3 regions of the Mesorhizobium sp. M1365 genome follow, and region 3 is predicted to be linked to each of the others. Evidence: riboswitches for the same ligand, from Rfam matches in the RefSeq annotation. Region 3 holds a riboswitch; each other region holds the start of a gene.
What was found. A riboswitch is a leader RNA that binds a small molecule or an ion and turns the genes downstream of it on or off. The one in region 3 is predicted to bind cobalamin.
Positions count from the first base shown of each region.

Region 1: another riboswitch for cobalamin. It lies ahead of NKH04_RS14030 (DUF1636 family protein); the one in region 3 lies ahead of NKH04_RS19615 (CbtB domain-containing protein).
Region 2: another riboswitch for cobalamin. It lies ahead of metE (5-methyltetrahydropteroyltriglutamate--homocysteine S-methyltransferase); the one in region 3 lies ahead of NKH04_RS19615 (CbtB domain-containing protein).

Region 1 covers NZ_JAMYLG010000009.1:191,741-193,935, reverse strand. The annotation lists gene NKH04_RS14035 (winged helix-turn-helix domain-containing protein) at 1-491, shown strand, start outside; cobalamin riboswitch at 521-724, shown strand; gene NKH04_RS14030 (DUF1636 family protein) at 763-1,197, shown strand; gene cobW (cobalamin biosynthesis protein CobW) at 1,194-2,195, shown strand, end outside.
Region 2 covers NZ_JAMYLG010000008.1:200,019-202,213, reverse strand. The annotation lists gene metE (5-methyltetrahydropteroyltriglutamate--homocysteine S-methyltransferase) at 1-905, opposite strand, end outside; cobalamin riboswitch at 1,000-1,200, opposite strand; gene NKH04_RS12955 (hypothetical protein) at 1,750-2,004, shown strand.
Region 3 covers NZ_JAMYLG010000018.1:14,010-16,204, forward strand. The annotation lists gene NKH04_RS19610 (SRPBCC family protein) at 175-567, opposite strand; cobalamin riboswitch at 691-887, shown strand; gene NKH04_RS19615 (CbtB domain-containing protein) at 924-1,103, shown strand; gene NKH04_RS19620 (CbtA family protein) at 1,119-1,901, shown strand; gene cobU (bifunctional adenosylcobinamide kinase/adenosylcobinamide-phosphate guanylyltransferase) at 1,894-2,195, shown strand, end outside.

The DNA.
Region 1 (2,195 bases), on a different contig from region 3:
CGCCCGCCGACATCAAGGGCCGGATCGAGGAGCTGGTCGAGTCCGGCGACCTGTTGCCGGTGAGCGTCGAAGGTTGGAGCAAAACAGCCTATCTCCACAAGGACGCCCGTTTGCCGCGCAGGATCGAGGCGCGCGCCTTGCTCGCGCCGTTCGATCCTGTCGTCTTCGAACGATCGCGCACCGAGCGGTTGTTCGACTTCCACTACCGCATCGAGATCTACACGCCGGCCGAAAAGCGCCGGTATGGCTATTATGTGCTGCCATTCCTGCTCGGCGACAGCGTCGTCGGGCGCGTTGACCTCAGGGCCGACCGTCCGGCCGGCGTATTGCGCGTCCATGCCGCCTATGCGGAGCCCGGCGCCCCGCCACAAACCGCTGCCGAACTCTTCAAGGAATTGAAGCAGATGCAGGGCTGGCTCGGGCTTGAGCGCATCGAGGTGACCGCTGCCGGCGATTTGGGCCGGCCGCTCGCGGACATCGCCGCGCCATAGACGTGCGTTGACACGACTGCCTCCACAAGCCTAAATCCGTTCCAGACGGTCCCCTGCCCGCAACGGCAGGGGCCAAGAGGGAATGCGGTGCGAAATCTCGATTTCAAATCCGCGGCTGTCCCCGCAACTGTAAGCGACGAGCCAAGGCCGAAAACCACTGGGATATTCCCGGGAAGGCGGCACCCAGGCGATGACCCGCGAGCCAGGAGACCTGCCGTCTAGGACATAAGAATCCGATCGCCTGGCGGGTTTTCCGGGCAAGGAGCCTGATTTGGAACGCGACAGCAGTTTTCCGGCTGAGACAGCGGATTTATTGTCCGGCCATGGTGATTCCCCGGCCGGCGTTACCGTCATCGTCTGCTCGTCCTGCCGTGACGAGACCGGTTCGGACGCTCATCCGCGCGCCGGCGAACTGCTCGCAGAGGACACGCGCCGCGCTGCTTCCAGCGAAAACATCAAAATCCGCACCGTCGAATGCCTCGGCAATTGCAAGCGCCGGCTCAGCGCGGCCATGCTGCGCGACGGCTGCTGGAGTTACGTCTTCGGTGATCTGACCACGACCAGCGGCGCCGATCTCGTCACCGGGGCAAAGCTGTTCGCCACCTCGACGGATGGGCTCATTCCATGGCGCGGCCGTCCCGATTGCCTGAAGCGCGGCCTGGTTGCCCGCATCCCTCCCCTTGACCATTTGAAGGACCTGACATGACCGCTGCCTCCCTTTCGCGCGTTCCCTGCACCGTGGTCACCGGCTTTCTCGGCGCCGGCAAGACGACGTTGATCCGCCATTTGCTCGAAAACGCCAAAGGCAAGCGCCTGGCCATCATCGTCAACGAGTTCGGCGACATCGGCATCGACGGCGAGATCCTGAAGGGCTGCGGCATCGACACCTGCCCCGAGGAAAACATCGTCGAGCTGGCCAACGGTTGCATCTGCTGCACCGTCGCCGATGATTTCGTCCCGGCGCTGGACCAGATCCTGTCGCTGACGCCGAGGGTCGACCACATCCTGATCGAGACATCCGGCCTCGCTTTGCCCAAGCCGCTGGTCCAGGCCTTCCAGTGGCCGTCGGTGAAAAGCCGCGTGACGGTGGACGGCGTCATTGCCGTGGTCGACGGACCGGCGCTGGCTGATGGCCGCGTAGCCAACGACATGGACGCCCTGCAGGCGCAGCGCGCGCAGGACGAGACGCTCGACCATGACGATCCGGTCGAGGAAGTGTTCGAAGACCAGCTCGCCTGCGCCGACTTGATCATCCTGTCGAAGAGCGACCTGATGGACGCAGCCGGCGCGGCCCGTGCCAATGCCGTCATCGGCAAGCACGTTGCGCGGGCGGTGAAGATCGTACCGACTTCGCAAGGCAAGGTCGACCCGTCGGTGCTGCTCGGCCTCGGCCTCGCCGTCGAGGACGACATCGAGAACCGCAAGACCCACCACGACGACGAGCTCGACCACGAACATGACGATTTTGACTCGTTCGTCATCGACATCGCGTCCGTGTCCAACCCGGACGAGCTCGCACAACGCGTCGCCACGGCGGCGGAGGAAGAAAACGTGTTGCGCGTCAAGGGTTTCGTCGAAGTCGGCGGCAAGCCGATGCGGCTCCTGCTGCAGGCCGTCGGTCCGCGCGTCAACCACTATTACGACCGCGCCTGGACCGCTGAAGACGACCGCCGCTCGCGCCTCGTCGTCATCGGCCTGAAAGGG
Region 2 (2,195 bases), on a different contig from region 3:
ACCAGATCCTTCGGTGCGAGCCGACCCACCGTTTCCAGTTGCTCGGGAGCGCGCACGAGATCAATATGCAGCCCGGCCAGGGGCAGAGAAACCGCGGTTTCGAGATTGTCTCCCAGCGGCCCGAAATACGTAGCCAGCATGATTTTCAACTCGGGCGCGGCTTTTGACAGCTGGCCATAGGCGAATTCGAACGCAGCTCGTTCGTTCGGGTTCAGATCGAGGACAAGCGCTGGCTCATCGATCTGCACCCAGTCGGCTCCCGACAGCTTCAGCCTCTGCAGGAGTTGCTCGTAGACGGGCAGCAGCCGCGGCAGGAGCGCGATGGGATCGAATCCTTCGGCAGGCGATTTCGCCAGCTTGAGGAAGGTGATCGGTCCAAGGATGACTGGGCGTGTGTGAATGCCGAGAGCTTTAGCCTCGAGGAAGTAGTCGACCGGTTTCGTCGACGAGAGGGCGAACGTCTGATCATCGTCGAGTTCCGGCACAATGTAGTGATAGTTGGTGTCAAACCACTTGGTCATTTCCATCGCGGTTACATCAGACCCATGAGCCGCCTGCTGGTGACCAGCGTGTCGACAACCCTGGTTGCCCCGCGCCATTGCGAAGTAGATGTCAGGTGGAACCTCGCCGCTATTCCAGCCGTAACGGGATGGAACGGCGCCGACCATGGCTGCGGTGTCGAGCACATGGTCGTAGAGCGAGAAGTCGTTCGACGGGATTTTCGACACGCCGCGATCGTGCTGCTCCTCCCAGCTAGCGGCACGGAGCGCCTTCGCGGTCGTGAGAAGGTCGGCAGCGGACGATTTTCCGGACCAGTAGCTTTCAAGCGCGAATTTCAGTTCTCGCCGACGACCGAAGCGCGGCACGCCGAGCGTTGCTACAGGAATTTGCTGAGAGACAGTCATGCATACCCCGATGGTTGGGGCGTCGGTGACAAGGAAGGCGCTAGCAGGCCGGCACGAACGCCAGGCTGCAGCGGCCATCGAGACACCCCGCCCGTGGACGTAATTCGCCGTGGCAGGTCTCCTGGCTCGCGGGGTCATAGCCTCTACCCGTCTTCCCAAGGCTATTCGCCTCAGTGACATGAGTGGGGTTGGCTCGCCGCTAACAGTTGCGGGGGCAGCGCCGGCATCGCACCGGCTTCCCTCTTAGCTCCGCTGCGGCAGCGCCGTACGGAGAACCACGACACGGGAGACAATTACCGCAGTTCGCTTCTTTGTCAACGCCGCATAAAGAAATGTTTATGTCGTTATGTTAAATTTCCGTTGGCATGTTGCCAAAGGTCGCCTTGAAAGCGAAACTATGGAAGCCTTGAGCGGCCGGTAAATCAAAGCAATAACGCACAGCGGTCCAGGAGGATAGGAGTTCGTCGGCTGCCGGCGGCAAACTACCGGCAAGCGCCGTGGTGCTGCTTAGCGCATCATGCGAACCACCTCGGCGTCGAACTTCGGCTCCGAGGTTCCGACCGCTTCGTTGGTGATCTGCTCGCGACCATATTCGGCTCAATGGCGAGGCTGTTGCCCACGTGGAAGCTGTTGGCCGTGATGCCCTCGGTGATATGACACAACGATTTCGGGGGGAGCACACCGAGGCCAGGCGCAGCGGCGTGTTGCGAAGTGATCGAGGCCAATGTCTCGAACTGCTTGTTCGCAGCCCACCGGCTCAAGGTAACCCGGCTCAAACCACCGGGCCAGCTCAAGTCCTGTCCAAATGAGGCCTGAGCGGCAAATCGTCGTGCACGCGCACGGTTTGGCGTTCGATCTTGTGATGCGTCTTGGGCGGACAATCGCCACGGTGCAGCGCGCAGAAGCGGTCCCCAATTGGGAAGCCGAGGGCGGTGAGGGCAAGCCAGCGCCACAGGCGGAAGGGGACTTGGACCTGTTTGCCCTGCTGGACCACAAGTTCGCGACACCGGGCCTCAAGGAGAAGACCAAGAGTGATTATGCGCGGGACCTCGCCAAATTCATCAAAAGCAGCGGGCAGTCAAAGTTCGGCGCCGATTGACATGGAGATAGCCATCGCGGCGGACCGCCCAGGCGGACCGCAAGCCGGAATACAACCGGGTGCAGGCGGCCAAGCTCGTCCACAAGATGGCGTCGGGCACACACCGGCGATGGGAGAGCGGACCGTGGAGTGCAGGAACTTCACGCCTATCCACGCTCCCGTGGACGTGTCCTGCGGCACATCGGCACCGA
Region 3 (2,195 bases):
TTGCCACCGTCAAAAGAAGCAGGGCCTTGCGTCGTGTTGGCGCCGGTCGGCATCAGAGCTGCTTTAGGCCAGAGCCGGAAAGCCTTTGGCCGGCGTGCTGGCGTTTTTCGGACTGGGCGCTGTTTTCGCGACGCTCGGCCTGCTGGCGGTGGCCTGCGGCTTCGTCACCTGGCGCTATCTGCCCAAATCGCTTTGATGTGTGAGCGCCGCATGGCGCTCGCGCACCCAGTTGTGGAAGCGGTGCAAGTCGTATTCCTCGGGCATCAGTACGCCGGCCTTGTGGCGCATCGAGCGCAGGCCCATCTGGTTGACCTCGCAGATATCAGCATCCTCCTCCAGCACCTGGGTACCGAACGCGACGATGTTGTCGATATCGGCGGCCGGATCGGCGAGCGCTTCGCGTCGCGGCAGACGAGCAGCCAGTTGCGATACCAGATGGCCTCGAGATCGCGCTGATAGGCTGCGATGTCCCAATAGGCTGTTTGACGGCAGCGTCGGCTCGGGCCGCGTCAGGCCGTTGTAGGGATCGCTTGTTCGGGCTGGGTTGCATGCCGGCTTCCTCCGCATCCGCCAGCCGACACCCGGCTGCGAAAATTGTCAATCGCGGCGCCGGTCTGCGAACTTGGCGAGGCGGCGCATTCGCCACACGATCCGGCGGAATTTGGTTTGCCGGGCGCGGCGATTCTGCCTATAGTCGCTGATGTCGTCGGTTCCGTTTGGAACCAAGAGGGAATGCGGTTAGGGCAAGTTGTTTGCCCAATGCCGCGGCTGCCCCCGCAACTGTGTGCGGTAGTCCTCTCCATATGCCACTGAAGGTTCGCCTTCGGGAAGGTGGGGAAGGGCGCTGATCCGCGAGCCAGGAGACCTGCCGGCGACAGGAAACTGACTTCTATGCCCTCGGGTGGAGGGCGAAAGGACAAGACATGAATACCGCTTCCGTTTCGCTCGGCGCTTCCGCCTCCTCGCAGTCGCGTCTCATGCAGCTGGCGCTTGCTGCATTCCTCGGCATTTTCGTCATGGGCTTTGTCGGCTTCTCGCATATCGATGCGGTCCACAATGCCGCGCACGACTATCGCCATTCGATGGGCTTTCCCTGCCACTAACAAGGGGCTGACATCATGACACTGTTTCGCAACGTCGTGTTCATCGCGGCGATCGCAGGGCTTGTGGCCGGCGTGGCTCTCGCCTGCATGCAAGCCTATGCCACGGTGCCGCTCATCCTGAAGGCGGAAGTCTACGAACAGGCCGGCGGCGGCCATGACCATGCCGCGGCACCTGCGGCACCGGCCGAAAACGCCGCGGGCACGACGGCTATGAGCAGCGCCGCGCCGGCACCGGCTGAAGCAATGGCTCCGGCGGAAGACGAAGGCTGGGCGCCGGCCGACGGTTTCGAGCGCTTCGGCTTCAGCGTCGTTGCCAATATCGTCACCGGCATCGGCTTTGCGCTGGTCCTGGTTGCGGTTTCGGAATTCGCCGGCGGCATCGGCAACTGGCGCCAGGGCCTGTTCTGGGGGCTTGCCGGCTTTGCCGTGTTCACGCTGGCGCCGGGCCTCGGCCTGCCGCCGGAACTGCCGGCGATGCCGGCGGCCGACCTTGTCCAACGCCAGATCTGGTGGTGGGCAACAGTGGTGGCGACCGCCGCCGGGCTCGGCCTTATCGCCTTCCGCAGATGGTTGCCGCTGGCGATCCTTGCCGTAGCGTTGATCGTGGCGCCGCATATTGTCGGCGCGCCGCAGCCCGATAGCTTCGAGACGGCGATCCCGGAAGGCCTGCACCACCAGTTCGTGGTGGCGGTGACGCTGACCAATCTGGTGTTCTGGCTGGTGCTCGGCGCGGTCGTCGCCGTGGTGCGCGGACGCTTCACGGGCACGGCGACCAGCCTGCGCGACAGCTTTGCCTGACCGCGCTGCCGGGGCACTCACCCTGGTCATCGGCGGTGCGCGCTCCGGCAAGAGCGCGCATGCTGAGAGCCTGGTGACGGTCGGCCCGCCGCCTTGGAGCTATATCGCCACGGCGCAAGCCTATGACGAGGAGATGCGCCAGCGCATCGCGCTGCACCGCTCGCGCCGCGGCGCCGGCTGGACGACCATCGATGCGCCGCTCGACCTTGCCGGCGCGATCGGAGCGCTGCCTGACGGCCAGCCGGTGCTGATCGATTGCCTGACGCTGTGGCTGACCAATCACATGCTGGCCGA